Regions from separate parts of the Herbaspirillum sp. NPDC101397 genome, predicted to be linked through region 1. Evidence: predicted binding sites of a transcription regulator. Region 1 holds the regulator's gene; each other region holds the start of a gene.
The links. The regulator sigma-54, encoded in region 1, starts transcription at its own class of promoters, with help from an activator protein. The targets are predictions, from matches to a motif close to TGGCANGNAANCTGCTTT.

Region 1 (7,294 bases):
CGCTTCTTCGAGATTCCGATCTACATTATGCCGGCGCCCTCCAATATCGCGCTGGCGCTGGTCAACACCGCCTATCTCGACAACGCGCTGTACACGCTGGGGGAGGCCATGCTCGGCTTCCTGCTGGCGGCCTTGTTCGGCATCGTGCTGGGCGGCCTGATTGCGCAATTCCCGCTGGCGGAAAAGACGCTGTATCCCTACCTGATCGCGATCCAAACCACGCCCAAGGTGGCGGTGGCGCCGCTGTTCATCATGTGGTTCGGTTTCGGCATGACGTCCAAGGTCATCATCGCGGCGACGATCGCCTTCTTCCCCATCCTGGTCAACGTCATCAGCGGCTTGCGCTCGACCGATCCGGCGCGGCTGGAACTGATGCGCTCGTTGCGCGCGACGCGCTGGCAGATTTTCACGATGGTGCGCCTGCCGGGCGCGCTGCCGATGATCTTCGCGGGACTCAACATCGCGATCATCTTCAGCATCCTCGGCGCCATCGTCGGCGAGTTCCTCGGCTCGCGCAAAGGACTTGGCAATGCCATCATGCAGATGAACGTCAACCTCGACACGGCGGGCGTGTTCGCCACGCTGTTCGTGTTGTCGGCGATCGGCGTGTGCCTGCACGTGTTGATGAGTTTTCTGCAACGCAAGGCTTTGTTCTGGGCTGACAGTTCGCGCATACCCACCGTTTGAAATGCAGCGATAAAAACAAAAATGACGGAGACGAACTGATGTAGCCCCCATCTACGGGAGGCAGCATGAGTAGCTTTTCCTTGAAACCCTTGTCGTCGGCGCTGGGTGCCGAAGTGATCGGCGTCGACATGCGTAGTCCGCTGGACGAGGAGACGGTGCAGGCGCTGACCGATGCCTGGCATCGCCACATCATCCTGCTGTTTCGCAACCAGCCGCTGACGTTCGAGGAGCACATCGCCTTCAGCCGCCATTTCGGTGCGCTCGACGATCATGCGGCGATTCCCAAATTCCGCCATCCCGAACATCCGGAAATCCTGCTGGTCACGAATTATGAGGCAGGCGGCAAACGCCTCGCCGTAGGCCGTCAATGGCATTCCGATCTGTCGACCACCACGCGTCCGGCCAAAGGCTCGCTGCTGCATTGCGTGGAGTTGCCTGAGGTCGGCGGCGATACCATGTTCTGCAATATGTATAAGGCCTGGGACAGTCTGTCGCCGACGCTGCAATCCATCCTCGACGGCCGCAACGCGCTGCATGACATGACGGCGGCGCGCGAGACGCGGCTGGTGCGCACCAGCGACGAGCTGGCCGACATCCGCCGCCGCAATCCGCCGGTCTACCAGCCGATTGCGCGCGTGCACGACGGCAGCGGACGCAAGGCCTTGTATGTGAGCGAGATGACGTCGGTGGCGATCGAAGGCATGACGGAAGAGGAGAGCCGGCCGCTGCTGCAATACCTGTACGACCACAGCGTCGTTCCGGAAAACGTCTACCGCCACCGCTGGCAACTCGGCGACACCATGATGTGGGACAACCGCAGCGCCATGCATATCGCGCTGGCCGATTACGACCACAGCCAGCGCCGCATCATGTACCGCACCACGCTGCTGGGCCAGCCGAGCGGGCGTGTCGCCGATCTCCCGGCGGAAGATGCCGCGGTCAGGCCGGCGGCAGTATTTCCTGCAGTTTCTCTACCGGCCGGCACAGGCGAGCACCGCGCGCAGTGACGACGATGGGGCGGTTGATCAGGACCGGGTCTTCCAGCATCAGGTCGATCAGCTGTTCGTCGCTCCATCTGGCGTTGTCCAGATCCTTCTCGTCGTAGGACGTGCCGCGCCGGCGCATGATATTGCGCACCGGTTCGCCGGTGGCCGCAACGATCTTTTTGAGCGTGGCGCGATCCGGCGGCGTCTTCAGGTATTCGATGACATCGGGCTCGATGCCGGCGGCGCGGATCATTTCCAGCACGTTGCGCGAGGTGCTGCATTTCGGGTTGTGATAAATGGTGACGTCGGACATGGTGCTCCCCTGGTTCAAAAACGATGTGCGCAAGCATAGCCGATCGGAGAAGATCCGGTTCCGGCTCAGCTGAAAATACTTCATCTCCCCGCGCGGCGACAGCTGCTATAGTAAAACGCTCGGCGAGAACGTGCAGCGCACACGAGCGAGCACGGCAAACGTCCCATTTCCAGGAAAACAGAGGAGCACAGAAGATGGCAGCACCGAAGAAAATCGCATTGGTCACCGGCGCCGGTTCCGGCATCGGCAAACAGATTTCGCTGGCTTTGCTGCGCGACGGCTATGCCGTCGTGCTGGCCGGCCGTCGCCAGGAACCGCTGGAAGAAACCGTCAAGGCGGCCGGCGAATTCGGCGCCAATGCGCTGGTGGTGCCGGCCGACGTCAGCGATCCGGTTTCGGTGAAGAACCTGTTCGCCAAGACCAAAGAGAAATTCGGTCGCCTCGATCTGTTGTTCAACAACGCGGGTATTTTCGCGCCGCCGATGTCGCTGGAAGAACTGAGCTACGAGCAATGGAAGTCGGCGGTCGACATCAACCTGACCGGCGTCTTCCTGTGCACCCAGGAAGCGTTCCGTCTTATGAAGGAACAATCGCCGCGCGGCGGCCGCATCATCAACAACGGTTCGATTTCGGCGCACGCGCCGCGGCCGTTCTCGGTGTCGTACACCGCGACCAAGCATGCGATTACCGGTCTGACCAAGTCGACCTCGCTGGACGGTCGCCGCTACGACATCGCCTGCGGCCAGATCGACATCGGCAACGCCTCGACCGACATGACCGAGCTGATGAAGAAGGGCACCTTGCAGGCCGATGGATCGACCCAGGTTGAACCGACCATGGACGCCGGCCATGTGGCGAAGGCCATCCTTTACATGGACAGCCTGCCGCTGGATGCCAACGTGCAATTCATGACGGTGATGGCGACCAAGATGCCGTTCATCGGTCGAGGTTGATACGCTCTTCCGCAAAGAAAAAACGCTGCTCTCAAGGCAGCGTTTTTTTTATGTCTGCTGGTTTTTTAGACCGGCCCAGCGCGGTGTCAGCGCATGCGCAATGTCGTAGAGGTCAAGCACGCGGCCCAGCGTGTGGTCGATCATTTCCTCGATGGATTGTGGGCGATGATAGAAACCGGGCAGGGGCGGGAAGATGATGCCGCCCATTTCGGTGACGCTGGTCATGTTGCGCAGGTGGGCGAGATTGAACGGCGTTTCGCGCACCATCAGCACCAGGCGGCGGCGTTCTTTCAGGACCACGTCGGCGGCGCGCGAGATGAGATTGTCGGACAGGCCGTTGGCGATGGCGGCGAGCGTCTTCATCGAACAGGGCGCAACGATCATGCCCGAGGACGTGAATGAACCGCTGGCGATCGAAGCGCCGACATCGCGCACCGGATGGACCACGTCGGCCAGCGCCTCGACGTCCTTGCGGCTCATGTCGAGTTCCTGATGCAGGTTCAGCACGCCGGCTTCGGATACCAGCAGATGGGTTTCCACACCGGCGTCGCGCAGCACGCCCAGCAGGCGCACGCCGTACGCCACGCCGGTCGCGCCGGTGATGGCGACGATCAGGCGGCGGCGCGGCGGTGCGGAATTTGTCGCGATGGACAGGGGATCAGCCCTTGAACAGGGTTTGCAGTTCGCCCGATTCGTACATTTCGCTCAGGATGTCGGAGCCGCCGATGAATTCGCCCTTGACGTACAACTGAGGGATGGTCGGCCAGTTCGAGTATTCCTTGATGCCCTGGCGCACGTCGGCGCTTTCCAGCACGTTGACGGTGACGATGTTTTCCGCGCCGCTGGCCTTGAGCAGTTGGATCGCCTTGCCCGAGAAGCCACACTGCGGGAATTGCGCGGTGCCCTTCATGAACAGCACGACAGGGTTTTGGGTAACGGTTTCCTTGATCCAGGATTGGACTTCGCTCATGACTACACCTTCAAAAAGTTCGCAATGCCGCCATTATATGAAAAAGCGGGCGTGCGCGTTGGGAGAGTGCCGTTGCACAGGGGAATGTCTTTCAGGCAACACGGCGCGGGTGGGCTGCTGTGACCAACATGTAAATGATTTGCAGGATTGCAAGAGATGCCTTGCGAGGCAGGTGGGGAAAAAGTGTAAAAGATTTTGAAAGATATTGAAAATACGCGATGAAGTTGTCGTTGCAGAAACAAGAAAGGGCGCTTGCGCGCCCTTTTTTTGGTGCCGGTCCAGTCCGCCGGCTAGTTGGCTATCACGAGGCAGCTGCGGGCAACGGTTCTTCCGGCAGGCGTTTTGCCATCGAGTGATGGTTTTGCACGCGGTCCTTGTGCTTGATCACCTGGCGATCCAGTTTGTCGATCAGCATGTCAATGGCGGCGTACAGGTCGTGTGCAATGCTCTCGGCATGCAGGTCTTTCCCCTTGATATGAACGTTTATTTCTGCCTTCTGGCGTTTTTCTTTTTCGGTCAGCTTGTCTACGCTGAGAATGACACTGATGTCGATCACATGGTCAAAGTGGCGCTTGATGCGCGTCAGCTTGTTTTGCACGTACTCGCGGATGGCGGGGGTCAAATCGAGATGATGGCCACTAATGGTCAGATTCATACAGCACTCCTATCGTGAGATTGCTGGAGGTTCTTACGCATTGTCCGGTTGCTTGCAGGCAGCACCAGAACAAAACACCCGAACTCAACAGAACACAGCAACGATGCTTTGCTACAGAAAAACTTACAGAGATTTGCGGAGATTCACCGGCGGAATTTTGAGCACTTCGCGGTATTTCGCGACGGTACGTCGCGCCACCACCATGCCCTGTTCCGCCAACATATCTGCAATCTTGCTATCAGAGAGTGGGTTCTTAGGGTCTTCTGCTCCTATCAGTTGTTTGATGAGAGCCCGTATCGCAGTGGAGGAAGCTTCACCTCCGGTTTCTGTTGCGACGTGGCTGCCGAAGAAGTATTTCAACTCAAACATGCCATGCGGGGTCAGCATGTACTTCTGAGTCGTTACACGAGAAATAGTGCTCTCGTGTAGACCCAGTGTATCAGCTATTTCGCGCAACACAAGGGGTCTCATGGCAACGGCGCCATGTGAAAAAAAGTTGCGTTGCCTCTCAACAATTGCCTGGGCGACACGCAAAATTGTGTCGAAGCGCTGACGCATATTTTTGATCAGCCACTTGGCTTCCTGCAGCTGCGAACCGAGCGAGCCGTCGCCCTTGGCTTGCTTGAGTGCGTTGGCGTACATGGCGTTGACGCGCAGCCGTGGCATCACGTCGTGGTTGAGCAAAACCTGCCAGCCGTCCTTGGACGCTTTGACAATCACGTCGGGCACCACGTAGTCGGATCGGCCCGATGCAAACATGGCGCCGGGATGTGGATGGCACTGGCGAATCACGGCTTGCGCCTCGCGCAGGTCTTCATCGTCGCAACCGAGCGCTTTCTTGATTTTATTGAAATCACGCTGGGCGAACAGCGCCAGGTAATCTTCAACGATGGTCAGCGCCAGCCGGCGTGTGACAAAGGCAACTTTCGGCAAGCGCCGGACCTGCAGCGCCAGGCATTCGGAGGCGCTACGCGCGCCGACGCCGGCCGGCTCGAAGCTCTGCAGCAGCTTCAGTGCAATGGTCAGTTCGTCAAGTTCGATTTCCAGTTCTTCGGGCAGGCGCGCGTGGATTTCTTCCAGCGATTCTTCGAGATAGCCATGGTCGTCAATCGCATCGACGATCAGTTCGATCAGCGCACGGTCGCGCAAGCTGCGCACGGTCAGGCGGGTCTGCTCCTGCAGGTGTTCGCGCAGCGTGACGTCGTGGGCTTCGAGTTGCGGACGCGAGTCTTCGTCGTCGGGTGTCTTGCCGGTGCGGGCGACGTCGTCGAAGCTCCAGTCGGCATCGCCGCTCGCATGCTCGTCGCCGCTTGCGCTGTCCTGCGGATCGCCGGCTTCGCCTTCCGCGGGTGCAGCGCTGGCGGCGCTGTTTTCGACCGGCTCCGCCTGCGCCGAAGACGGGCTGCTGAGGGCGCCGTCGGCAAGCAGCCGCACGGAATTGTCGAGCGCATCGTCGAGGCGTTCCAGCAGCGGATTGTCCGACAGGATCTGTTCCAGTTCCTGGTGCAGTTCCAGCGTCGACAGCTGCAGCAAACGGATCGACTGCTGCAACTGCGGCGTCAATGCCAGATGCTGAGAGGTGCGAAGCTGGAGGGATTGTTTCATTCAGTTTTCAGTTGGCAGCGTATTGCCTGCGGATTACATGCGGAAGTGTTCGCCCAGATACACGCGGCGGACGGACTCATCGGCGATGATGTCGTCAGGGCTGCCGCTGGCCAGCACGGTGCCCTGGTTGATGATGTAGGCGCGATCGCAAATGCCCAGGGTCTCGCGCACGTTGTGGTCTGTGATGAGCACGCCGATGCCGCGTTCCTTGAGGAAGCGCACGATGCGCTGGATCTCGATCACGGCGATCGGATCGATACCGGCGAATGGTTCGTCGAGCAGCACGAAGCGCGGATCGGTCGCCAGCGCACGGGCGATTTCGACACGCCGGCGTTCGCCGCCGGACAACGACAGTGCCGGGCTTTCGCGCAGCTTCTCGATCTGCAATTCGTGCAACAGGCTGTTGAGGCGGCCTTCGATTTCATCACGGCTGAGCGACTTGCCGTTTTCCTTGCGCAGTTCCAGTACGGCGCGGATGTTGTCTTCCACGTTGAGCTTGCGGAACACCGAGGCTTCCTGCGGCAGATAAGACAGGCCGAGCTGCGCGCGCTCGTGGATAGGCAGCCGAGAAATCGCCGAACCGTCGAGATCGATCTCGCCGCCGTCGGACGGCACCAGGCCGACGATCATGTAAAACGAGGTGGTCTTGCCGGCGCCGTTGGGGCCGAGCAGGCCGACCACTTCGCCGCTGGCGACTTCGAGCGAGACGTCGCGAACGACCTGCCGCGCGCCATAGCTCTTTTGCAATCCGCGTACTACGAGAGAACTGATCGCCATCTTATTGGCCCTTCGAAGAATCGACGCGCGGCTGGATGATCGCGGTGATGCGACCGCCGCCGGGTTTGCTTTCGCCGGTGTTGGTGTTGTTGACCGAATAGAACTCGGCACGGCTGTCGTAGGAGATGAACTCGCCGTTGACTTCATCGGTCACGCGCGGGCCGTCCATGCGCTGCATGTGGGCGCGCGTAAACAGTTTCGAGATTTCAGTCTTCTCGCTGTATTCGATGCGTTCGGCCTGGCCTTCGATCCACAGGTTGGGGCCGCCGTCGCGTTTCTGGCGGAAGCTGGCCAACTGGCCGGGCGCCGCATAGAGGATAGCCAGTTCATAGCCGGACGGATCGGTGG
Region 2 (7,294 bases), on a different contig from region 1:
GACCGTCACCGGACCGACGACATTGATGATGTCGTTGCCGGAGACACTCATGCCAGGATCAGCTTGGCCTTGGCGACGACGTTTTCGACGGTGAAGCCGAAATGCTTGAACAGCACGCCTGCGGGAGCCGATTCACCGAAGGTGTCGATACCGACCACGGCGCCTTCCAGGCCGACATACTTGTACCAGGTCGAGGTCACGCCGGCTTCGATCGCGACGCGCGGCACGCCGCGCTGCAGCACGCTGGCCTTGTAGGCTGCATCCTGGCGATCGAACACATCGGTGCTCGGCATCGACACGATGCGCGCGAGGATGCCTTGCGCCGCCAGTTCGTCGGCCGCCTTGACCGCCAGTTCGATTTCCGAACCGGTGGCGATCAGGATAACCTTGGCGTCCTTGGCTTCCCTGAGGATGTAGCCGCCGCGCTTGATGTCGGCGACTTGCTGAGGAGTACGCTCCTGGAACGGCAGGTTTTGACGCGAGAAGATCAAGGTGCTCGGACCGTCGTTGCGCTTGACCGACTGCTCCCATGCCACGGCCGATTCGACCGTGTCGCATGGACGCCAGTTGTCCAGATTCGGGATCAGGCGCAGGCTGGAAACGTGCTCGACCGATTGATGGGTCGGGCCGTCTTCGCCCAGGCCGATGGAGTCATGCGTGAACACGAACAGCGCACGCAGCTTCATCAGCGCGGCCATGCGCAATGCATTGCGGCTGTAATCGGAGAAGGTCAGGAAAGTCGCGCCGAACGGAATGTAGCCGCCATGCAGGGCGATGCCGTTCATGATCGCGCTCATGCCGAATTCGCGCACGCCATAGTTGATGTGGTTGCCGGCGACATCGGCGCGCACGGCCACCGATTCTTTCCAGTTGGTCAGATTGGAGCCGGTCAGGTCGGCCGAACCGCCGAGGAATTCAGGCAGCACTTGCGCGTAAGCCTGGATCGCGTTCTGGCTGGCCTTGCGGGTGGCGATGGTTTCTTTCTTGTCGATGGTGCTGGCGATGTAAGCCTGCACCGCCGCGTCGAAACCGGCCGGCAGCTCGCCCTTCAGGCGGCGCACCAGTTCGGCGGCTTCGGTCGGGTACTTGGCCTGATAAGCCTGGTACAGCTTGTTCCAGTCGGCTTCCAATTGCTGGCCTTGGACCTTGCCATCCCACGCGGAATAGATGTCGGCAGGGATTTCAAATGGCGCCGAAGTCCAGCCCAGCGCTTCGCGCACTGCCGCGACTTCCTTGTCGCCCAGCGCCGCGCCGTGGACCTTGTCGGTGCCGGCCAGGTTCGGCGAACCCTTGCCGATCACGGTCTTGCAGCAGATCAGGGTCGGCTTGTCGGCCAGCTTGGCCTGATGGATGGCGGAGTTGACCGCTTCGACGTTGTGACCGTCGACCGCAGGGATCACGTTCCAGCCGTAGGCTTCGAAGCGCTTCGGGGTGTCGTCCTTGAACCAGCCTTCGACCTTGCCGTCAATGGAGATGCCGTTGTCGTCGTACAGCACGATCAGCTTGGACAGGCGCAACGTGCCGGCCAGCGAACAGGCTTCGTGCGAGATGCCTTCCATCAGGCAGCCGTCGCCGACGAAAGCGTAAGTGTAGTGATCAACCACGGCCAGGTCCGGCTTGTTGAATTCTGCAGCCAGCAACTTTTCCGCCAGCGCCATGCCGACGGCGTTGGTGATGCCCTGGCCGAGCGGACCGGTGGTGGTTTCCACGCCTGGGGTGATGTGGACTTCCGGATGGCCGGCGGTCTTGGAATGCAGTTGGCGGAAGTTCTTGATCTCGTCCATCGACAGGTCGTAACCGGTCAGGTGCAACAAGGCGTATTGCAGCATCGAACCGTGGCCGTTGGACAGCACGAAGCGGTCGCGGTTGGCCCATTGCGGATTGGTCGGGTTGTGGCGATAGTGCTTGGCCCACAATGCAACTGCGATTTCCGCCATCCCCATCGGCGCGCCTGGGTGTCCTGAGTTTGCTTTTTGTACTGCGTCCATTGCCAGCGCGCGGATCGCGTTGGCCATCTTGTCGGTAGGGAGTGTGGAAGTCATGTCGATGTCAAAGAGTTGCGGATTGCGGTCGAACTACGCCGTTACGAACAATTTGGACCTAACGCGCGCATGTCGGATGCCTTGCCGGTCGGCCCGGATGAACTCCCGGATCAAGCCAGACTGAGCCAACTATTTTACCAGAGACCAGCCCGAAGAATTAAAATCGCGGCATGTCGGCGGCGTATTACGGCATGTAAAAAAACAATTTTTTATGCATTTTTGCCCGCGCCTCCGGTTAAATCGCTTCAAATCGTTGCCAATTGCCATTTTTCTATCGGATCGTCCATCCCATGCCTCGCTTTTACTGCCCCGACTCCCTGGCCATCGGCATGACGCTGGCCCTGCCCGAACAGGTCGCGCACCATGTCCAGGTGATCCGCATGCAAATGGGCAATCCGATCACCCTGTTCAACGGCCAGGGCGGCGAATATACGGCGGTCATCACCCAGATGGAAAAAAAGCGCGTGTACGCCGAGGTCAAGACCTTTTCGCCGCGCGAAGCCGAGCTGTCCTACGCCGTCACGCTGGCGCAGGCGCTGCCGGAAGCATCCAAAATGGACTGGATCATCGAGAAAGCCATGGAGCTCGGCGTGGCCGCGATCCAGCCGCTGGCGGCGCAACGTTGCGTGGTGCGCCTCAACAGCGAGCGTGCCGAGAAGAAGCAGAGCCACTGGCAAGGGATTGTCCAGGCCGCGGCGGAACAAAGCGGACGCAATCGTTTGGCGCATCTGGCGCCGCTGACCGAATTCAACAGCTGGATCGGCCAGAGCGACCTCCACAAGCGCATTCTGCTGTCGCCGCGCGGCGAGCAATCGCTGTCCGACTGGGCGCGCCATCACCCGGCGCAGGCGCTGAGCCTGGTAGTCGGCCCGGAGGGCGGCTTTACCGAAGCCGAAGAAAACCTGGCCTGCGACCAAGGCGCGCTGATGCTGTCGATGGGACCGCGCGTGCTGCGCACCGAAACCGCCGGCCTGAGCGCGCTGGCGGCGATCAATGCGATCTGGGGCGAGATGTAGGCAGCTTCCCGGCAAGGCCGCTTCAGAGAAGTCAGCAGAAATATGAAGAAGCAGGAAAAGCAGTAAACATAGGCATAGAGAGACAAAAGAAGAGATATCTCCACATCCTTCGACAACGCAGTCAGCGTGCCATCCGTTGCCTCTCCACCCGTTCCGGCAATTCTTTTCCTCCCCTGCCGGATCGTTCCTTCACTTCCTTTCAGGAGAATCTCATGGGCTTACTCGACAGCGTACTCGGCGCACTCAATGACAGTACAAACGGCAATGCAACCGGCGGCGACCCCAAAACAGCGTTGATTCAGGCTGTGCTGAGCATGCTTGCCAACAATCCGTCCGGCGGCTCGGGCGCGCTGGGTGGGCTTGGCGGATTGGGCGGCTTGCTCGGCAGCCTGCAAAATGCAGGCCTCGGCCAGATCGTCGATTCCTGGATCGGCACCGGCCAAAATCAGCCGGTCTCGGGCGATCAGCTGGCGCAAGCGCTGGGCGACGACCAGTTGAGCGGGCTGGCGCAAACGGCCGGCATTCCGCAAAGCGATATCGCCGGCCATCTGGCCCAGATTCTTCCAGGCCTGGTTGATCATCTGACGCCAAACGGCCAGGTGCCCGCATCCGACGGCGATCTCGGCTCGGAAATCGGCAGCCTGCTTGGCGGCTTTCTCGGCGGCAAGTCGGCCTGAATCTCGAGCTTGAATCTCGAGCTTGATTTTCGAGCCTTATTCTTGTGACTCTCGGCGGGGCAATCGCCACGCCATCATTGCCCGCTAATCATTAGCTGCCTGCGTCCCCGCCTGCACCAAAATCTGGTGCAGGCACCAGTTTGGCGTTGCTGAACGCGCCAATCGAACGCACTCCTCCGCGTTTCCGATCAAGTCCGTCCTCTTTCCACCATCAATCTCCCCTCATTGTCGCGCTGACTGCGATGCCGCCAAACAAGCTGCGGCAAGCGGTTTCGGCGCCTCCCGTCGTTCTCAGAGCGCCCCCAAAGATCCGCTGGCACGCTATCTGCTTAATATTTTTCATCTTGTATTCAAGAATGCATATATCTATGTCAGCAACTACTTTGCCCCAATACGCCTCCTCCGCCTCCTCGAATTCCGCCGCCCCGCAGCGGACCATCGCCGATTTGCTGGCCTCCTATCGCACCGGCAGCCTCAAGCCGAGCAAGCTGATCGGCGACCTGTTGACGCAGATCGAGCAGTCCGATCGCACCGAGGTCTGGATTCATCGCGTGTCCGCCAAGACGCTCAAGCAACAGGCCGCCGCACTTGACCTGATGCTGCAGATCAAGGGCGAAGCGGTGTTCGAGACGCTGCCGCTGTTCGGCATCCCGTTTGCGGTGAAAGACAATATCGACGTCGCCGAACTGCCGACCACCGCCGCCTGCCCTGAATTCAGCCATGTGCCGCAAGTCAGCGCCACGGTGGTCGCGCGCTTGCAGAAAGCCGGCGCCCTGCTGATCGGCAAAACCAATCTCGACCAGTTCGCCACCGGCCTGGTGGGCGTGCGTTCGCCCTACGGCGCGGTGCGCAACGCGCTGCAACCCGAATATGTATCGGGCGGCTCCAGCTCCGGCTCCGCCGTCGCGGTCGCGCTGGGACAGGTGTTGTTCTCGCTCGGCACCGACACCGCCGGGTCGGGCCGCGTGCCGGCCGCCTTCAACAACCTGGTCGGGCTCAAGCCGACGCGCGGCCTGCTCAGCGGCAGCGGCATGGTGCCGGCATGCCGCACGCTCGATTGCATTTCCATCTTCGCGCACGACGTCGCCGATGCCTGGCGCGTGCTGCAAAGCGCGGCCGGCTTTGACGCCGCCGACGCCTACTCGCGCACCCCGGCCATGCTCGGCGTCAAACGCCGCGGCTATCGCGTCGCCGTACCGGCCAAGCCGGAGTTCTATGGCGACGAGCAGGCCCGGCTGGCGTTCGAGCAGGCGTTGGAAAAAGTCACGGCCATGCCGGGCGTTAGCATCACGCGCATTCCTTTCGACGCGTTCACCGATGCCGCGCAATTGCTTTACCAGGGCCCGTGGGTGGCCGAGCGACGCGCCGCACTGGGAGATTTTTACGACACCAATAATGCGGCGATCCATCCGGTAGTTCGGGAGATCACCGCGCAAGCCGACAAGTTCAATGCGGTCGACGCCTTCAACGGCCAATACCGCCTCGCCGGGCTGCGCCGCGAAGCGGAAAACCTGCTGCAAGACACCGACCTGCTGCTGGTGCCGACAACGACGACGATGCCAACCATCGCTGCAGTGGAAGCGGATCCGGTGGTGCGCAATTCCCAGCTCGGCTACTACACCAATTTCGTCAACTTGATGGACATGGCGGCGCTGGCGATTCCTGCCGTGTGGCGCAAGGACGGCTTGCCCGCCGGGATCACGCTGATCGGGCCGGCCGGCTCCGACCACTTGCTGGCTGAAGCCGGGGCGAAGTTCCAGCAACTGCTCGGCGGCGCGGCGCAGGCCGACGCCGTGGCGGCAGCGCCGCTGCCCTTCAATGAACCGACCATCAAGGTCGGCGTGGTCGGCGCGCATCTGAGCGGCCAGCCGCTGAACTGGCAACTGCTGGAAGCCGGCGCGCGCCTGCATGCCACCACCACCACCAGCAAACATTACCGCCTTTACGCGCTCGCCAACACCACGCCGGCCAAACCGGGCCTTGTCCGCATCAATAGTGCAAATGGAGAGGACGGCGTCGCCATCATCACCGAAGTCTGGGAAATGCCGCTGCGCAATTTCGGCAGCTTCGTCGCCGCGATTCCTGCGCCGCTGGGCATCGGCACGATGGAGCTGGCCGACGGCAGCAGCGTCAAGGGCTTCATCTGCGAACCGGCAGCGCTGGACAATGCGCGCGACATCACCGGTTACGGCGGCTGGACTGCGTATCTCGCTGCAAAAATCTGAACAACCTTCGACCTTATTTTCCGCCCCCACCTCACGGAGCCAGCATGAAAAAAACAGCAATCTCTGATACAGAAAACGCACTTGGCACACAGACAGAGGTGAAGGTGGAGTCGGCGCGACGCCGCCGCTTCCTCGGTGCCGCCGGCACGGTCGCGACCACGCTGGCGCTGGGCGGCGCGCCGGCGATCCTGCGCGCGCAAAGCGTGCCGATCCGGATCGGCTACTGGCCGGTCGCCGCCGGCCTGCCCTTTTACGCAGCGGTGGAAGCCGGCTACTTCAAGGAAGCCGGCCTTGATGTGCAACCAATCAAATTCGCCGGTGCGCAGCAAGTGATGGAAGCCATGCTGTCAGGTCGCGCTGATGGTTCGGCCAACGGCACCGGCGCCGGCAACCTGGCCATTGGTGAAATCGCCCAGCCCGGCCTGTTCAAGATCTTCGCGACGAATCCGAGCAATGCGCAATACGTGCTCGACGAATTCCTGGTGCCGAAAGACAGCACCATCAAATCGATCGCCGAACTCAAGGGCAAGAAGGTCGCCTCCGGTCCCGGCATCCAGAACGTCACGCTGGCCAAGACCGTGCTCGAACGCGCGGGCGCGACCGGCGCCACTGTTACCGAACTGCCGATCGGCCAGCACGTCGCCGCGCTTGCCGCAGGTCAGGTCGACGCCGTCTACACGCTGGAGCCGACCGGCACCGTCGGCCGCATGAACAACACCACCCGCGTGCTGGAAGCCGGCGTCATCGCCAAGTACATCCTCGGCAATCCGAACGCGCCATGGCATGGCGGCGCAGCGGCGCTGACCACCGAGTTCATCAAGAAGCATCCGGCCGAAACCAAAAAATACATCGCCGCTTATGCGCGCGGCATCGAGCTGATCCGCAAGACGCCCGACAAGGCGCGTCCTTACCTCAAGGGCTACACCGCCATCGAAGGTTCGCTCACCAATGAAGTTCCGCTGGCGTCTTACATGCTCTACAACGAGTTCAAGGCCAGCGACGTTGCCTACTTCCAGAAGTTCTACGACCTGTTCGTCGACAAGGGCATCTTCGCCTCGCGCGTGATGGTGGATTCGCTTCTTTACAAGGGTTGATCATGGCTGACTCCCTCACTGTTGACGGCGCCGATGCTGCCGCCAAGCCGGACACCGCAGGCGTTGCGGCGGCTGAAATCAAGCCTGCACCGGTTGTCAAAAAGCGCCGTGCGCTGCCGTCCTTCGGCAAGCTCCTGCCTTTCATCGGCCCGATCGCCTTGTTCATCATCTGGGACCTGGTGGTGCGCGCCGGCTGGATCAAGGCGATCCTGCTGCCGACGCCTGCGGCAACGCTGATCA
Region 3 (7,294 bases), on a different contig from region 1:
CATGACGCCGCTTTTGCCGGGCGCATCGGACAGGGCCTGATGCTGCAAGGGCGTGACGACCTCGTCGCCATGTTTGCCGTCGTGGGCGCCTGCACCGGCCGCCAGGGCCAGCAGAGTAAGCAGCAGCGCGCTTTTCGCTGTAGAGATGAATCGCATGTCAGGCTCCTTGTCCGTCACTGTTTCAGGCGACAGGCATCTTGCGGAAGCCGATGGCGAAACGGTTCCAGGCGTTGATGGTGTTGATGGCCAGGGTCAGGTTGACCAGTTCGGCATCGGTGAACTGGGCGCGCGCCAGGGCGTAGTCTTCGTCGGGAGCGCCGGTTTGCGAGATCAGGGTCAGCGATTCGCTCCAGGCCAGGGCGGCGCGCTCGCGTTCGGTGAAGAACGGGGTTTCGCGCCAGACCGGCACGGCGTAGAGACGGCGCTCGGTTTCGCCGGCCTTGCGGGCGTCGGCAGTGTGCATGTCGACGCAGAAGGCGCAACCGTTGATCAGCGACACGCGCAGGCGGACCAGTTCCAGCAGGGAGGTTTCGAGGCCGAGCTTGCCGACCACGTTTTCGAGGGCGATCATGCCCTTCAGGACTTCAGGGGATGCTTTGTAGAAATCGACGCGTTGTTCCATGGTAATGCTCCTTGGTAAGTGAGTTAAGTCAGTAAGTCAGTAAGTAAGTCGGTCAGTGAAAATCGTCTTGGCGGTATTGCGTGTTTGCTTAGCCAGTGACGTCATCATAAGGAGACCACTCCCTGTCGCGGATAACCAATTCCTCGAAAAAACAGGAGACCACTTTTGATCGCCCGGCTAGAATCGCCAGGAAAGAACAAGCAGCAAAAAACAAACAAAAACGCATGAGCACAAGGGAGCAGGCGCCGTATGGAATTGCATATCGTCATCGAAGGCAGCAAGGACCTGGCCGGCCAGGTGTATCGCCAGTTGCGCGACGCCATCCAGAGCGGTCGCCTGGCGCCGGGCGAACAGGTGCCGCCGTCACGCCTGCTGGCCACGCAACTGGGCCTGTCGCGCAAGACCGTATCGGAAGCCTATGGCCGCCTGACGCTGGACAAGCTGCTGGTAGGGCGGACCGGCAGCGGCACCTTCGTCAATGCGCCGGCCGAACCGAAAGCCAAGCCGAAACGCTTCGAGAGCGATGACCTGGCCTCCGGAAAACTGATCGCGCACTGGCTGAATCAGTCGTTCCCATTGCTGATGCGCCACGTCGGCCCGGAAACCCGTTCGCACTACGATTTCATGGGCGGCATCCCGGTGCGCCGGCAATTTCCGCAGGAAGAGTGGCGCCAGTGTGTGCAGTACGGGTTGCGCCAGATCGCCGAATCGCGCGGCTTCTATGCCGAGACCGAAGGCCTGCCGGCATTGCGCGAAGCGATTGCGCGGCATGTTTCGTTCTCCCGCGGCGTGCAATGCACGGCCGCTGATGTGCTGGTGACCAATGGCGCGCAGCAGGCGCTGGACCTGATCGCACGCGTGCTGGTGGAGCCGGGCAGTGTGGTGGCGGTGGAAGATCCCGGTTATCCGCCGGCGCGCATGCTGTTCTCGGCGCAGGGGGCTACGGTGGAGAGTGTTCCGGTGGACAGCGAAGGCATGCAGGTCGATCTGATTCCGGACGGCACGCGCCTGATCTACACGACTCCGGCGCATCAGTTTCCGCTCGGCATGCCGATGAGCCAGGCGCGGCGCACGGCCTTGCTGGCGCGCGCACGGGAATTGCGCGCCATCGTCATCGAAGACGACTACGACAGCGAATTCCGCTATGAAGGGCGGCCTCTGGATTCGCTGCAGAGCATGGATCAGGATGGGCTGGTGGCATTTGTCGGCACGTTTTCCAAATCGATGAATCCGGAGTTGCGGGTCGGCTACGTGATTGCGCCGCCGGCGATTCTGCGCGCCATGACCGTGGTCAAGGGCCTGTCGGACTGGCATACGCCGACCATGACGCAATGGGCCATGGCCAGGTTCATCGACGAAGGCTACTTGCAAAAGCACATCCGCCGCTGTCACGGCATCTACGTTGCGCGGCGCGAAAAGCTGCATGCCGCGCTCAACGGCAGTCTCAAACCCTGGATGCGCGCGGTGCCCACCAACGCCGGCTTCCACCTGGCGGCGCAGATGACGGCCGAGGTCGACATGACGCAGTTGTTGCGGCTGGCACGCCGGGTTGACGTCGCACTGTACACGCTGGACGAGTTCTACTACCGGGTCAAGCCGGAGCCGGCGCTGTTCTTCGGCTATGGCGCCATCGAGTCGCTCGACATCGAGACGGCGCTGGGACGTGTGAAGACGATCCTGGAAGAACTTGGCAACTGAGCAGCAACGAGCACCGGCCAGGCCTGGTCTGGCTCAGACCTTCTCGATCATGGGATAGAAATCACGGTCTTCGCGCTGCATGCGGTCGAATAAAGTCTTCAGCACCTTGTTGGCTTCGTTGCGGAAACCGTCCGGATCGGCCGCCACGTGGCCGGCATCGTTCCATTTGCGGGCAAATTCGCCATACGCTTCGGCGATGTGCGTCATTTCATGCTGGTATTGCTTGCCCATCATGGCCAGGCGCGGATTGTTGGCTTCCTGCAAGGCTGGATAGAGGAATTTGTCCTCGATCGACAGGTGCAACTTGATGACCGAACTCATCTTGATCACCTGCGCCGCGATGTCGGCGGCGTGTTCGGCGATGCCCAGATGGGAAAATTCCTTGAGCTTGCGGATATTGTCGAAGATGACGGTGTGCTGGTGTTTGTATTTGTCGATGTCCATGATGTGTCGGTGAAAACCTGATCAATTCTGAAAAGACGCCGGACTGCGTGCAGCCCGGCGCACGAGAACTTAGTCCAGCGAAGAAGCCGGGCCGAAGAACTCGTAACGGGCCTGCGCTGCCGGTACGCCCAGCTCATGCAGATGGCGCTTGACCGCCTTCATGAAGGACTTGGGGCCGACAAAATAGGCGTCCACGTCCATCGATTCAGGCAACCAGCCGGCCAGCTTGTCGCGGTCGATGTAACCGATCGCATGCGGCGCCTGGTCCTGTTCGCGCTGTTGCTCGTAGCAGAAGTAATGCCGCAGCTGCGGATGCTCCTGCGCCAGGTCGGCGATTTTCTTGCCAAAGGCGTGCACACCGCCATGGCGCGCCGCGTGGATGAACACCACCGGACGCTTGCTCGGCAGCGCCGCATCCAGCATCGCCAGCATCGGCGTGATGCCGACGCCGCCGCTGATCAGCACCAGCGGGCGTTCGCTCTCGGTCAGCGTGAACTCGCCCGACGGCGGCATCAGATCGATCTGCTTGCCGACGGTCATGTGGTCGTGCAGGAAGTTCGAGACCTTGCCGTTCGGCTCGCGCTTGACGCTGATGCGGTACATCTTGCTGTTCGGCGCGGCCGAGAGCGAGTACTGGCGGCGCATTTCTTCGCCGTCGACCGTGACGCACAGGCCGATGTACTGGCCGGGGTGGTATTCCAGAATGGCTTTGCCGTCTTCCGGCGCAAAGTAGAAGGAGGTGATTTCCTCGCTTTCGTCGACGCGGCGCACCACCACGAACTTGCGCAGGCCGCGCCAGCCGCCGTCGGCCTTTTCGGTGGCCTGGTAGATGCCTTCTTCGGCGCCGATCAGGATGTCGGCCAGCTGGCCGTAGGCGGCGCCCCAGGCTTCGATGACCTGGTCGGTGGCGATTTCCGCGCCCAGCACTTCACGGATCGCGCGCAGCAGGCAGTCGCCGACCATCGGATAATGTTCGGGCTGGATTTGCAGCGCAACGTGCTTGTTGATGATGGTGGTGACCAGGCCGCCCAGTTGCTCGAGCTGGTCGATATGGCGCGCGTACATCAGCACGCCGTTGGCCAAAGCGCGCTGCTGGTCGCCGCTGCCTTGGTGGGCTTTGTTGAACAACGGGATGACTTGCGGGTAGTCGCGCATGAGCATCTTGTAGAAGTGCGTGGTCAGCGCTTCGCCGCCGCTTTCGAGCAGGGGGACGGTGGATTTGACGATGGCGCGGTGGGCGTCGGAGAGCATGGCGGTACCTTTCAGTGTTGAACAAGCGGGGTCGAGGTCAAAAATCCTCGGTTTTTTGTATCTTCTTATCCCTTCTTAATCAAACTCCATGCCAGACTGAAAATCTTTTATAATCAGTCACTTAAAAAATGACCGAGTCGAATCGACCTGAGTCATAACGACTCAATAAGGGTAAAAATGACTCCAAAGCTCATGTTGGACGCATTGATTCCGCTGATGGCCGATTTGTCCAAGGAGCTGCACGACAGCGAACGCTATCGCCGCCTGCTGGACACGCTGCGCATGCTGTTTCCGTGCGACGCTGCGGCCTTGTTGCGGCTTGACGGTGACGTATTGGTGCCGCTGGCGATCAACGGTTTGAGCAGCGACACACTCGGGCGGCGTTTCCGCGTGAGCGAACATCCGCGCTTTCGGGTGCTGTTGTCGAACGTGCCGCCGACGCGTTTTCCGGCCAACTCGTCCTTGCCCGATCCTTACGACGGTCTGGTCGAAGCGCATTCCGGCGAACTTCACGTGCACGATTGCATGGGCTGCCAGATCACCATGAATGGCCGTCCCTGGGGTTTGCTGACGCTGGATGCGCTCGGTCCCGGCCGCTTTGATTCCGTCGACACGGCCTCACTGCAGGCCTTCGCCAGTTTGGCCGCCGCCACCGTCAACGTCGCCGAACGCATTCATAACCTTGCTGAGACCAGCGAGCAGGAGCGCCAGCGCGCCGAAGCCTACCGGCTCGCCGCCAACCAGAGCCGGCGCGAACTGATCGGCCAGAGTCCCGCGCACAAGCGCATGATGAAAGAGGTGCGGCTGGCCGGGCCGAGCAACATGACCGTGCTGATCACCGGCGAAACCGGCACCGGCAAGGAGCTGGTTGCCAACGCCATCCACGCCGCCTCGCCGCGTGCGCGCAAACCCATCATCAGCCTCAACTGCGCCGCCTTGCCGGAAACCCTGGTCGAGAGCGAGCTGTTCGGCCACGTGCGCGGGGCGTTTTCGGGCGCGGTCAGCGACAGGCGCGGCAAGTTCGAGCTGGCCGACGGCGGCACCTTGTTTCTCGATGAAGTGGGAGAATTGTCGCTGACGGTGCAGGCCAAGCTGCTGCGTGCGCTGCAAAGCGGGCAGATCCAGCGCGTCGGTTCGGACGAGGAGCACAAGGTCGACGTGCGCGTGATCGCCGCCACCAACCGCGATCTGGAGGAAGAAGTGCGGCTGGGCCGCTATCGCGCCGACTTTTACCATCGCCTCAGCGTCTATCCGTTGGCCGCGCCGCCGTTGCGCGAACGCGGTCACGACATTTTGCTGATCAGCGGATTTTTCCTGGAAGAAAACCGTTTCCGGCTGGGTTTGCTGAGCCTGCGCCTGGCAACTGATGCCCAGGAAGTGCTACTCAGTTATCGTTGGCCGGGCAATGTGCGCGAGCTGGAGCACGTGATTGCCCGCACCGCGCTCAAGGCGCTCGGCAAGCATCCCGAGCGGCCGCGCATCCTGACGCTGGCGGCTGAGGATTTCGATTTATCCAATGAGAAGGCGAACGCACTGTCATCGCATGAGGCGTCGCTTGAAGAACAGGTCCAGTCCGAGCTTGACCTGCAGAACGGCAGCGGCCTGCGTGACGCCGTAAGCGCCTATGAGCGCAAGTTGGTCAGCGCCTGCCTGGCGCGCAACGGCGGCAATGTGGCCTCGGCTGCACGCGAGCTGGGTGTGGACCGGGCCAATCTGAACCGGATGGCCAAGCGGCTCGGTCTGAAGTAAGCGGCTGCGACCGCCTTAAAACTGTTCCCACGAACCTTCATCATGCGCGAGCGCAGGGCTTGGACTGGCAACGGCTTTACCTTCCGGGGTCGATACCGCACGCAGTGCAGGTCGGGAAGCAGCTTTCGGTGCGGCGGCAGCAGGGCGCTTGAGCATGGTCCTGGCTGCAGAGGGCGGCGCCGCTGCGTTGCCGTCGAGCTTGAAGACGCTGACGGTCTGGGCCAGCTTGCCGGCCTGTTCCTGCAGCGACTGCGCGGCGGCGGCCGCTTCTTCCACCAGCGCGGCATTCTGCTGGGTGACTTCATCCATTTGCGCAATGGCCCGGTTGATCTGTTCCAGGCCGGTGCTTTGTTCCTGGGTGGCCGACGAGATTTCCCCCACGATATCGGTCACGCGCTTGACGCTGCTGACCACTTCATCCATGGTCGATCCGGCCTGTTCCACGAGCTTGCTGCCGACATCGACCTTGGCGACGGAATCGTCGATGAGCGTCTTGATTTCCTTGGCGGCGGCCGAGGACCGCTGGGCCAGGCTGCGTACTTCCGACGCCACCACGGCGAAGCCGCGGCCTTGCTCGCCGGCGCGGGCGGCTTCGACGGCGGCGTTCAATGCCAGGATATTGGTCTGGAAGGCAATGCCGTCGATCACGCTGATGATGTCGAAGATCTTGCGCGACGACTCGTTGATCGATCCCATGGTGTCGACCACCTTGCCCACCACGGTGCCGCCCTGGACCGCGACTTCCGAGGCAGTGGTTGCCAATTGGTTGGCCTGGCGTGCGTTGTCGGCGTTCTGTTTCACGGTTGAAGTCAGTTCTTCCATCGCCGAAGCGGTTTCTTCCAGTGAGCCTGCCTGCTCCTCGGTGCGCGACGACAGATCAAGGTTGCCCGAGGCAATTTCGCTGGACGCCGTGGCAATGGTATCGGTGCCCTGGCGTACGCTGCCGACGATGCGCAGCAGGTTGTCGTTCATTTGCCTGAGCGCGCCGAGCAGCTGGCCGGTTTCATCTTCGCTGTTTTGTCGGATGTCGGCAGTGAGGTCGCCGTCGGCAACCTGGCGGGCGACTTTGAGGGCCTCCGTCAGCGGCCGTGAAATGATGCGCGCCACCATGATCGCCAGCGTCATTGCCGCGACGATGCACAGCACCAGCATGGCGATGATCCACAGCCGTGCGCTGCTGTAGGTGTCGTCGGCCAGCTTGTTGGAGATGTTCGAGCCGCGCTCGTTGACGGCGGTCAGCTGATCGAGGAGCTCAATGGCCTTGCGATAGTTTTTGGTCGATTCGCCCTTCATGAGGGCGCGTGCTTCGACATTCTTGTTGTCGCGCGACAGGGCGATGATCTTGGGATGTTCCGCGACCACGACGTCCAGCATCTTGCTGACTTCCGGATAAATGGCGCGTTCTTCAGGCTCTGTGATCTGGCTCTCGTACAGCTTGCGCGATGCGGCAAGGGCTTCGAGCTGCTTGTTGGCGCTCTGCTCGATTTCCGCAAACTCCTTGGCGTCGGAGGCAAGAATATGTTGCTGCTC
Region 4 (7,294 bases), on a different contig from region 1:
TTTAAATATACACAATAAATACACAGCTTATTTTTATTGTATAAACATCTTGTGTCAAGGGATTATTTTCACTAAACTTCTCTCAACACCACACTTTTGCAGAGAAGCAATGCCTAAAAAGAACGAAGTGAAACAAGATGACGTCACCAAAAATGCCAAAGGATCCGGCGCGACCAAGGCTTATCACCTGCTGCGCGAACGCATCGTGTCATTGGCGATGCGTCCCGGTGACGATATCGATGAACAGGCGCTCGTGGATGAGTTCGGCATTTCGCGAACACCGCTGAGAGAAGCGATGATCCGTCTTGCAGCCGAAGGTCTTATCTCGCTGCTGCCGAACCGCGGCGCGCGGGTGGCGTCCATGGATATCCCGCAATTACAGGAGCATCTGGAAGCCTTCGAACTGGCGCAACGCGCGACGACCCGGCTGGCGGCGTTACGGCGCACACCGGCGGATCTGCTTAAGATTGAAGCGCTGGTGGTCGCGTTTGAACACGCGCATGAACAGGGCGACGTCAACGGCATGATCGATGGCAACTGGGATCTGCATCTGGCCATCGGCAACGCCTGCGGCAACCGCGTGCTGGCGAAAATCTACGCCAATCTGCTGACGGAAAACCTTCGGGTGGCGCGTCTGGCGATGAGCTACGAGACTTTTCCGACCGAAGAGCAACGAGAAGGCCATCTCGGAAGAATATTGGACGAGCATCGGGAAATTCTGAAAGCCCTGGTCGAGCAAGACGCCGACCGCGCCGAGAACCTCGCCGCTTCGCATACCAACCTGGCGCGCAAGCGGGTCACGGAATATATCTCGCTGAGCGCCATCGGCGGCATGTCGGTCGGCATGTCGGCATTTCCGTCTTCACTGTAAGGAGCGCATTGCGATGTGTGAAGTATGTGCCGTCTTTGGCGTAGGCCAGCACTGGACCGACGCAGGTGACCCGATGGGGCAGCATTCTGTCGCCAAGGGTATTTTGGAGAATCGTGCAGAACGCACGCGGCGACTGCAACTGATCAAACGCATCCTGAGGCCGCGCGGCCTGGATGCCGGCGATTGGGATGGCGAGTCGTATTACGTCGAGAACGCCTCCGGTCGTCGCCAGGTCGCCGCTGACTTGTCGTCGTTATGGCGTATCGCGGAACAGCTCGGACATACTTTGCTGGACCCCCTTGAACCTGACTTTATTCAAGCGGAGAAGGCATCATGAGACTCGTCCCTCGCCTTGAACTGAATATCGTCACGGGATTTCTCGGCAGCGGGAAGACGACGCTGCTCAAGCGCTTTCTTGAAACAAGCTCTCCCGAATCGACGCTGGTCATCATCAATGAATATGGTCGTGAATCAATCGACGACCGTCTGACGCTGCATCTGAAGTCTGAAATCAAAACGATTGCCGATGGGTGCCTTTGCTGCACCGTGCTGGAACATCTGCGCACGACGCTGCTGACCATATTGAAACGCCGGGCCGGTGGAGAATTGCCGCATCTCCAGCGCATCATCATCGAAACCAGCGGCCTGGCCGACCCCGGCCCGATTCTCGGGACCATCCTCTCGGACGAGAATCTCGACGAATATATCCATGTGGGTCCCTGCATCACCACCTTCGACGCCCTGGAAGGAACCGAGTCGCTCAAGCGCTTTCCCGAAGCCGCCGCCCAGCTGGCGGCGGCAGACCGCGTCGTGCTCACCAAGACGGATCTGGTGTCCGATGAGGCTGCACAGGCCTTGCTGAGCGTGGTGCGCGCCGTTAATCCGGCTTGCACGATCATGTTCAGCGACGTGCCGGAACATGCATTTGCTCCGACGGAGATGGGCGTAGCTGTTAGGGAATTGCCGCCGATACAGGCAATCAGCCATGCACATACTTTGTCGGTGCAAAGTTTTTCGGCGGCTCTCGACGTGGCTCTTGACTGGGCGACATTTTCCGTCTGGCTCACCGCCCTCCTGAATCGCCACGGAGATCGGATCCTGCGCTTCAAATCAGTACTGTCGGTAAGATCCAGCCCGGGCAAGCTCGTCGTGCAAGGCGTCCGGCATCGCGTCTATCCGCCGACGCATCTTCCTGTTCAGGAGGCTGCGGATGATACTTCTCGCCTCGTGTTCATCACCGACGGCCTCACCAGTGAACGTATCCTCGCTTCGTTGCATCAGCTCGTTGAACATCGGCTGATTGACGGACGATTCGCCGAAATGGCGCTGCGCTGACCTTGACTGATCCGCTCTAAACTCCGCTCCGGAGAGCGCCGTAGTCGAATCAATCGTCGAATCAATCCTGCATTTTTCGATACAGCGTCTGCCGGCTGATGCCCAGCGTGCGGGCCGCCAACGAGACGTTGCCATCGCTCTTTTCGAGGGCCTGCCGGATGGCGTTGTGCGACAGCGCCCGCAGATTCTGCGGCGCTTCTTCCGAGACGGCGGTCGCCTGTTTTCGCGCCGCCAATAAATCTTCCGCAATGTCGTCCGGCAGATGCTTCCAGTCGATGCAGTTCTCATCATCGTCGAGCATGGCGACGGCGGTACGCAAGACGCTGCTCAACTGACGCAAATTGCCCGGCCAGGCGAAACGCTGCATCTGCTCCAACAGGGCGGGCGCCACATAGAGCTCGCGTCCGGCGTGCTGGCCAGCCAGGATTTTGCCTGCCAGACTGCAAAAATCGCTGCGTTCGCGCAGTGCCGGAAGCTGTACCGTCAGACCATTGAGGCGATAGTACAGATCGCTGCGGAACGCCCCCTTTTCCGCCTCTTCACGCAACTTGCAATGCGTCGCGCAGAGCAGGGAAAAATCAACCGCGACCGCCGCGCCGCCACCCAAGGGCGTGACGCAGCGCTCCTGCAACACTCTCAACAGCCGCGTCTGCATCGTCAACGGCATGTCGCCTATCTCGTCGAGAAAGAGCGTGCCGCCCTGCGCCTCCTGCAAACGGCCGGGGCTGCCTCCTTTCCTGGCGCCTGTAAAAGCGCCTGGTGCGTAGCCGAACAATTCGGCTTCAATGAGGTTTTCCGGAATGGCGGCACAATTGATCGCCACAAAAGGGCCGTTGCGACGCAGGCTGCTCTCGTGCGCTGCGCGCGCCAGGTATTCCTTGCCCGTTCCCGATTCGCCCTGGATCAGAATGGGAATGGATTTGTCCAGCACCCGACGCACCTTGTCCGCCGCGCTACGCCAATTGAGATCCCCGTTGTCGAGCACCGCCAGCGCATCGGCAGGAGGCGCAGCGCTGGCCGGACTGGCGGAAGGCATGGCAACCGCCGCAACGTAATCAGTCTGCAACTGGGCAAACAGCAGCACGCCGTTGTGCAAGTGCACCGGGGTCAGTTGATCCGGCCTGCGCCGATGCTGCGCCAGCAAGCTATCTAGGTTGACGTCGATCACCATGTTCAGATGCAACGCGCCGACCTGCAGCGAATTCATCCGAAACAACGCCATCGCGACACGATTGGCGCCGATGATCCTGCCGTCGCCGGACAACATCAGGATACCTTCCGCCAGCGTACCAATGCCTTCCGGCTGGGCATGAAAATGGATGCGCAGGTGCCGCTTGCGACGGCAGTCGGCCACCAGCAAGCGGTTCTCGATCATGCGTGCAGCGGTCTTGACCAGGCCCAGCGTATGCGACTGTCCGGTGTGCTGTTCGCCGGACACATCCAGAATGCCAAGCAGTTGGCCGCACGACGACATGATCGGCGCTGCGGCGCAGGTCAGGAAACCGTTACGTTCCAGGAAATGTTCGGGGCCATGGATTTCAATGGCACATTTTTCGGCCAGGGCCGTGCCGATTGCATTGGTGCCACGTTGTTCTTCACGCCAGGACGCACCTGCGGACAAGGCGACACGTTCGGACTTGCTCATGAAGTTGGGATCGCCCAGCGTGTGCATCAAGGTGCCACGGTTGTCCGCCAGCACCACCACGCTTTGCGAGGGGTGTACTTGCTCGAACAGGTACTCCATCACGGGACGGGAATAGGCGAGCAATTCGTGATTTCGCACCAGTACATGGCGCAAGGCGTCGCGCTCCGAAAATTCGACGGCGGGAAGCCGCCCCACGGGCAGCAGCCCAGCCGCTATGCTGCGTTCCCAGGAACGCGCCAGCCGTTCGTTCACGACTCCGGCGGGCATGTTGCCATGCTCGATCAGATGCTGTCGCGCGTGGCGCAACGCCAGTACAGCGCTTGAATTGGCCATGCTGTCTCCTCGGTAGCGGTGTCGTTCCGCTTGTTGTTCCAGCAGTATAGAAATAGTTCGAGCGTCTGCGCAATGCTCTTGCCGGCGATATGCGCCGATTGTCACGTTTTGGAACAGTTGTCACGTTCCGGAACGTTGCACCTCTTCTGCCGACCGGCTCCGCAACACGCGTGGTCCGACAGCAAAAGAATCAAATCAACGACTTAGCGAACACGGGATGCCGTGGCACAAGACTTGATAGAGAGGGATACCCGCGAGGGATATTTTCACCATCATGACAACATTCAGGAGACAACAATGCTCTACGCATTCCCCGGCGCTGTCGGCGCCAAAATCACTTATCAGACGCACTACGACAACTTCATCGGCGGTAAATGGGTCGCACCGGTGGCGGGACAATATTTCGACGCCATCACCCCAATCAGCGGCAAGCCTTATACAAAAGTGGCGCGCTCCACTGCGCAAGACGTGGAACTGGCGCTTGATGCCGCCCACGCCGCAGCCGACAGCTGGGGCCGCACGCCTGCCGCCGAACGCGCCAACATTCTTCTCCGCATAGCCGATCGGCTCGAAGCCAACCTGGAATTGCTGGCCTACGCTGAAACCGTCGACAACGGCAAGCCGATCCGCGAAACGCTCAATGCCGACATTCCGCTGGCGATCGACCATTTCCGTTATTTCGCCGGTTGCCTGCGCGCACAGGAAGGTGCATTGAGCAATATCGACGAAAACACCGTGGCCTACCATTTCCAGGAGCCACTGGGCGTCGTCGGACAGATCATCCCCTGGAATTTCCCGATCCTGATGGCCGCCTGGAAACTGGCTCCCGCCATCGGCGCCGGCAATTGCGTGGTGCTCAAACCGGCGGAATCAACGCCTGTCAGCATCCTTATCCTGGCCGGGCTGATTGCCGACCTGCTGCCGCCGGGCGTACTCAACATCGTCAACGGCTATGGCCGTGAAGCCGGTTTGCCGCTGGCTACCAGCAAACGCATCGCCAAGATTGCGTTTACCGGTTCCACCACCACCGGCCGCGTGATTGCCCAGGCCGCGGCCAACAACCTGATTCCCGCCACGCTGGAGTTGGGAGGAAAATCGCCGAACATCTTTTTTGCCGATGTCATGGACAAGGACGACGGCTTCCTCGACAAGGCAATTGAAGGACTGGTGCTGTTTGCATTCAATCAGGGTGAAGTCTGCACCTGCCCGTCTCGCGCCCTGATTCAAGAATCGATCTACGACAAGTTCATGGAACGGGTGCTCAAGCGGGTTGCCTCCATCAAACAGGAAAACCCGCTGGACACCGACACCATGATGGGCGCGCAGGCATCGCGCGAGCAGCTGACCAAGATCCTGTCGTATCTCGATCTTGGCAAACAGGAAGGTGCACAATTGCTGGCCGGCGGTGCGCAAACCCAGCTCGGCGGGGAACTGGCCGATGGTTACTATGTCCAGCCGACGCTGTTCAAGGGACATAACAAGATGCGCATTTTCCAGGAAGAGATATTTGGACCAGTCCTGGCCATAACCACCTTCAAGGATGAAGCCGAGGCGCTCGAAATTGCCAACGATACCCTCTACGGACTGGGAGCGGGGGTCTGGAGCCGTAACGGCAATGTCGCCTATCGCATGGGTCGCGCCATCAAGGCGGGCCGGGTCTGGACCAACTGCTATCACGCCTATCCGGCGCATGCCGCGTTCGGTGGCTACAAAGAGTCCGGCATCGGTCGCGAGACGCACAAGGTGATGCTCGATCACTACCAGCAAACGAAAAATCTGCTGGTGAGTTACAGCGAGCAAAAGCTGGGCTTCTTTTAAACATCAAGAGAAAAACACTGCCGCGAGGGAGACGGCCACCTGTCTCCCTCCGCACGACAGGCAGATCTGACGTCCGAGGCGCCATTTCAACAATGGAGACAACAGCATGGTAGACAAAGTAATTGCTACGCCAGCCGCGCTGGAACTTGTGGAGTTCCTGAAGAAGAAACACGGGGATCTGATGTTTCACCAATCCGGAGGGTGCTGCGACAACAGCGCGGCAAATTGTTACCTGCCCGGAGAGATCACGATGGGCGCCGGCGACGTCTATCTCGGCCACATAGGAGGATGTCCGTTTTACATCGGGCGGGCTCAGTATGCATACTGGAAGCACACGCAATTGATCATCGATGTGATCGAAGGGCATGGCGGCACCTTCTCACTGGAAGGCCCTGAGGGCAAAGCATTTCATACCCGCTCGCGGGTTTTTACCGAAGAAGAGATGCAAGAAATTCTGCGAGAAGAGAATCAGGAGGCATGAGTTCAGGTCCGCTCTGCGCCGACGCCTTCCGGCCCCGCTGAAGATTTCCCGGCGCCGGTTGCACGCCAGCACAATATCGATCCGGCACACACCAGAGACGCCCCGATCCAAAACGATCCCGGCAACGGAGCCCGGAGCAGGATCGCAGACAGCGCCGACGAGAAAACGGGAATGAAGTACGACGATCCTGCCAGAACGGTGACATTGCCGTGCAGGATGCCGACATTCCATGCCGCATACCCGAAGCCCATCGCTGCTGCCGCCAGGAGCAGATAGACCACGGCCGGTGTGCTGAAAGAGATCGGACGGTAATCCTGCAGAAAGAATTTCACCCAAAGCGCCAATGAGACAAGAATGAAGAACAGCGTCACGCCGTTTTTCCCCTGCGCGACATTGGTCGTGACGGTGCAATATGCAGCCCACACAACAGCCCCCGCCAGAGCCAGGCCGTAGCTGAGCGGATTGGCTCTGACATTGGCAAGCATGCTGAAGACATCCAGTCCCTGATCGCCACCCACTACCCAAGCAATACCGACAATGGAGCAAGCCACGCCGGGAACCACCAGCAAGGTCGCCCTTTGCCTGCTGAACGTCATTGCGGAGATGAGCGTGAATGTCGGCCACAAATAGTTGACCATTCCCACCTCAATTGCCTGTCTGCCCGAGTCGGCATACCCGATCGACAGGGAAAGACAAAGCTCATAAGTAACGAACAGAAGGCTTCCCCACAGTAGATATTTCCTGGGGAAGGAATCGAGCTTCGGCATGCCGACCGAGCAGAACAAAAACAAAGAGGCAACGCTGTAAATCA

Region 2: atzF (allophanate hydrolase) is a predicted target of sigma-54. The motif match lies at 4,050-4,067, and genes of this name have one in related genera.
Region 3: hmpA (NO-inducible flavohemoprotein) is a predicted target of sigma-54. The motif match lies at 4,092-4,109, and genes of this name have one in related genera.
Region 4: adh (aldehyde dehydrogenase) is a predicted target of sigma-54. The motif match lies at 4,408-4,425, and genes of this name have one in related genera.

The regions. Positions count from the first base shown of each region.
Region 1 is NZ_JBIWNS010000004.1:84,925-92,218, reverse strand. Features, by position in the region: gene ACIROW_RS10905 (ABC transporter permease) at 1-687, shown strand, start outside; partial or broken gene ACIROW_RS10900 (TauD/TfdA dioxygenase family protein) at 753-1,511, shown strand; partial or broken gene arsC (arsenate reductase (glutaredoxin)) at 1,596-1,986, opposite strand; gene ACIROW_RS10890 (SDR family oxidoreductase) at 2,181-2,939, shown strand; gene ACIROW_RS10885 (UbiX family flavin prenyltransferase) at 2,988-3,587, opposite strand; gene grxD (Grx4 family monothiol glutaredoxin) at 3,598-3,909, opposite strand; gene hpf (ribosome hibernation-promoting factor, HPF/YfiA family) at 4,211-4,564, opposite strand; gene ACIROW_RS10870 (RNA polymerase factor sigma-54) at 4,688-6,169, opposite strand; gene lptB (LPS export ABC transporter ATP-binding protein) at 6,203-6,946, opposite strand; gene lptA (lipopolysaccharide transport periplasmic protein LptA) at 6,948-7,294, opposite strand, start outside.
Region 2 is NZ_JBIWNS010000005.1:138,235-145,528, reverse strand. Features, by position in the region: gene ACIROW_RS13320 (GNAT family N-acetyltransferase) at 1-51, opposite strand, end outside; gene tkt (transketolase) at 48-2,042, opposite strand; gene ACIROW_RS13310 (16S rRNA (uracil(1498)-N(3))-methyltransferase) at 2,333-3,058, shown strand; gene ACIROW_RS13305 (YidB family protein) at 3,271-3,735, shown strand; gene atzF (allophanate hydrolase) at 4,104-5,960, shown strand; gene ACIROW_RS13295 (ABC transporter substrate-binding protein) at 6,005-7,054, shown strand; gene ACIROW_RS13290 (ABC transporter permease) at 7,057-7,294, shown strand, end outside.
Region 3 is NZ_JBIWNS010000001.1:615,620-622,913, reverse strand. Features, by position in the region: gene ACIROW_RS02725 (cupin domain-containing protein) at 1-156, opposite strand, end outside; gene ACIROW_RS02720 (carboxymuconolactone decarboxylase family protein) at 182-622, opposite strand; gene ACIROW_RS02715 (PLP-dependent aminotransferase family protein) at 872-2,320, shown strand; gene ACIROW_RS02710 (hemerythrin domain-containing protein) at 2,354-2,764, opposite strand; gene hmpA (NO-inducible flavohemoprotein) at 2,834-4,015, opposite strand; gene norR (nitric oxide reductase transcriptional regulator NorR) at 4,193-5,764, shown strand; gene ACIROW_RS02695 (methyl-accepting chemotaxis protein) at 5,780-7,294, opposite strand, start outside.
Region 4 is NZ_JBIWNS010000002.1:259,513-266,806, forward strand. Features, by position in the region: gene ACIROW_RS05950 (GntR family transcriptional regulator) at 110-871, shown strand; gene ACIROW_RS05955 (hypothetical protein) at 885-1,208, shown strand; gene ACIROW_RS05960 (CobW family GTP-binding protein) at 1,205-2,206, shown strand; gene ACIROW_RS05965 (sigma-54-dependent Fis family transcriptional regulator) at 2,268-4,184, opposite strand; gene adh (aldehyde dehydrogenase) at 4,482-6,002, shown strand; gene ACIROW_RS05975 (DUF779 domain-containing protein) at 6,109-6,483, shown strand; gene yddG (aromatic amino acid DMT transporter YddG) at 6,486-7,294, opposite strand, start outside.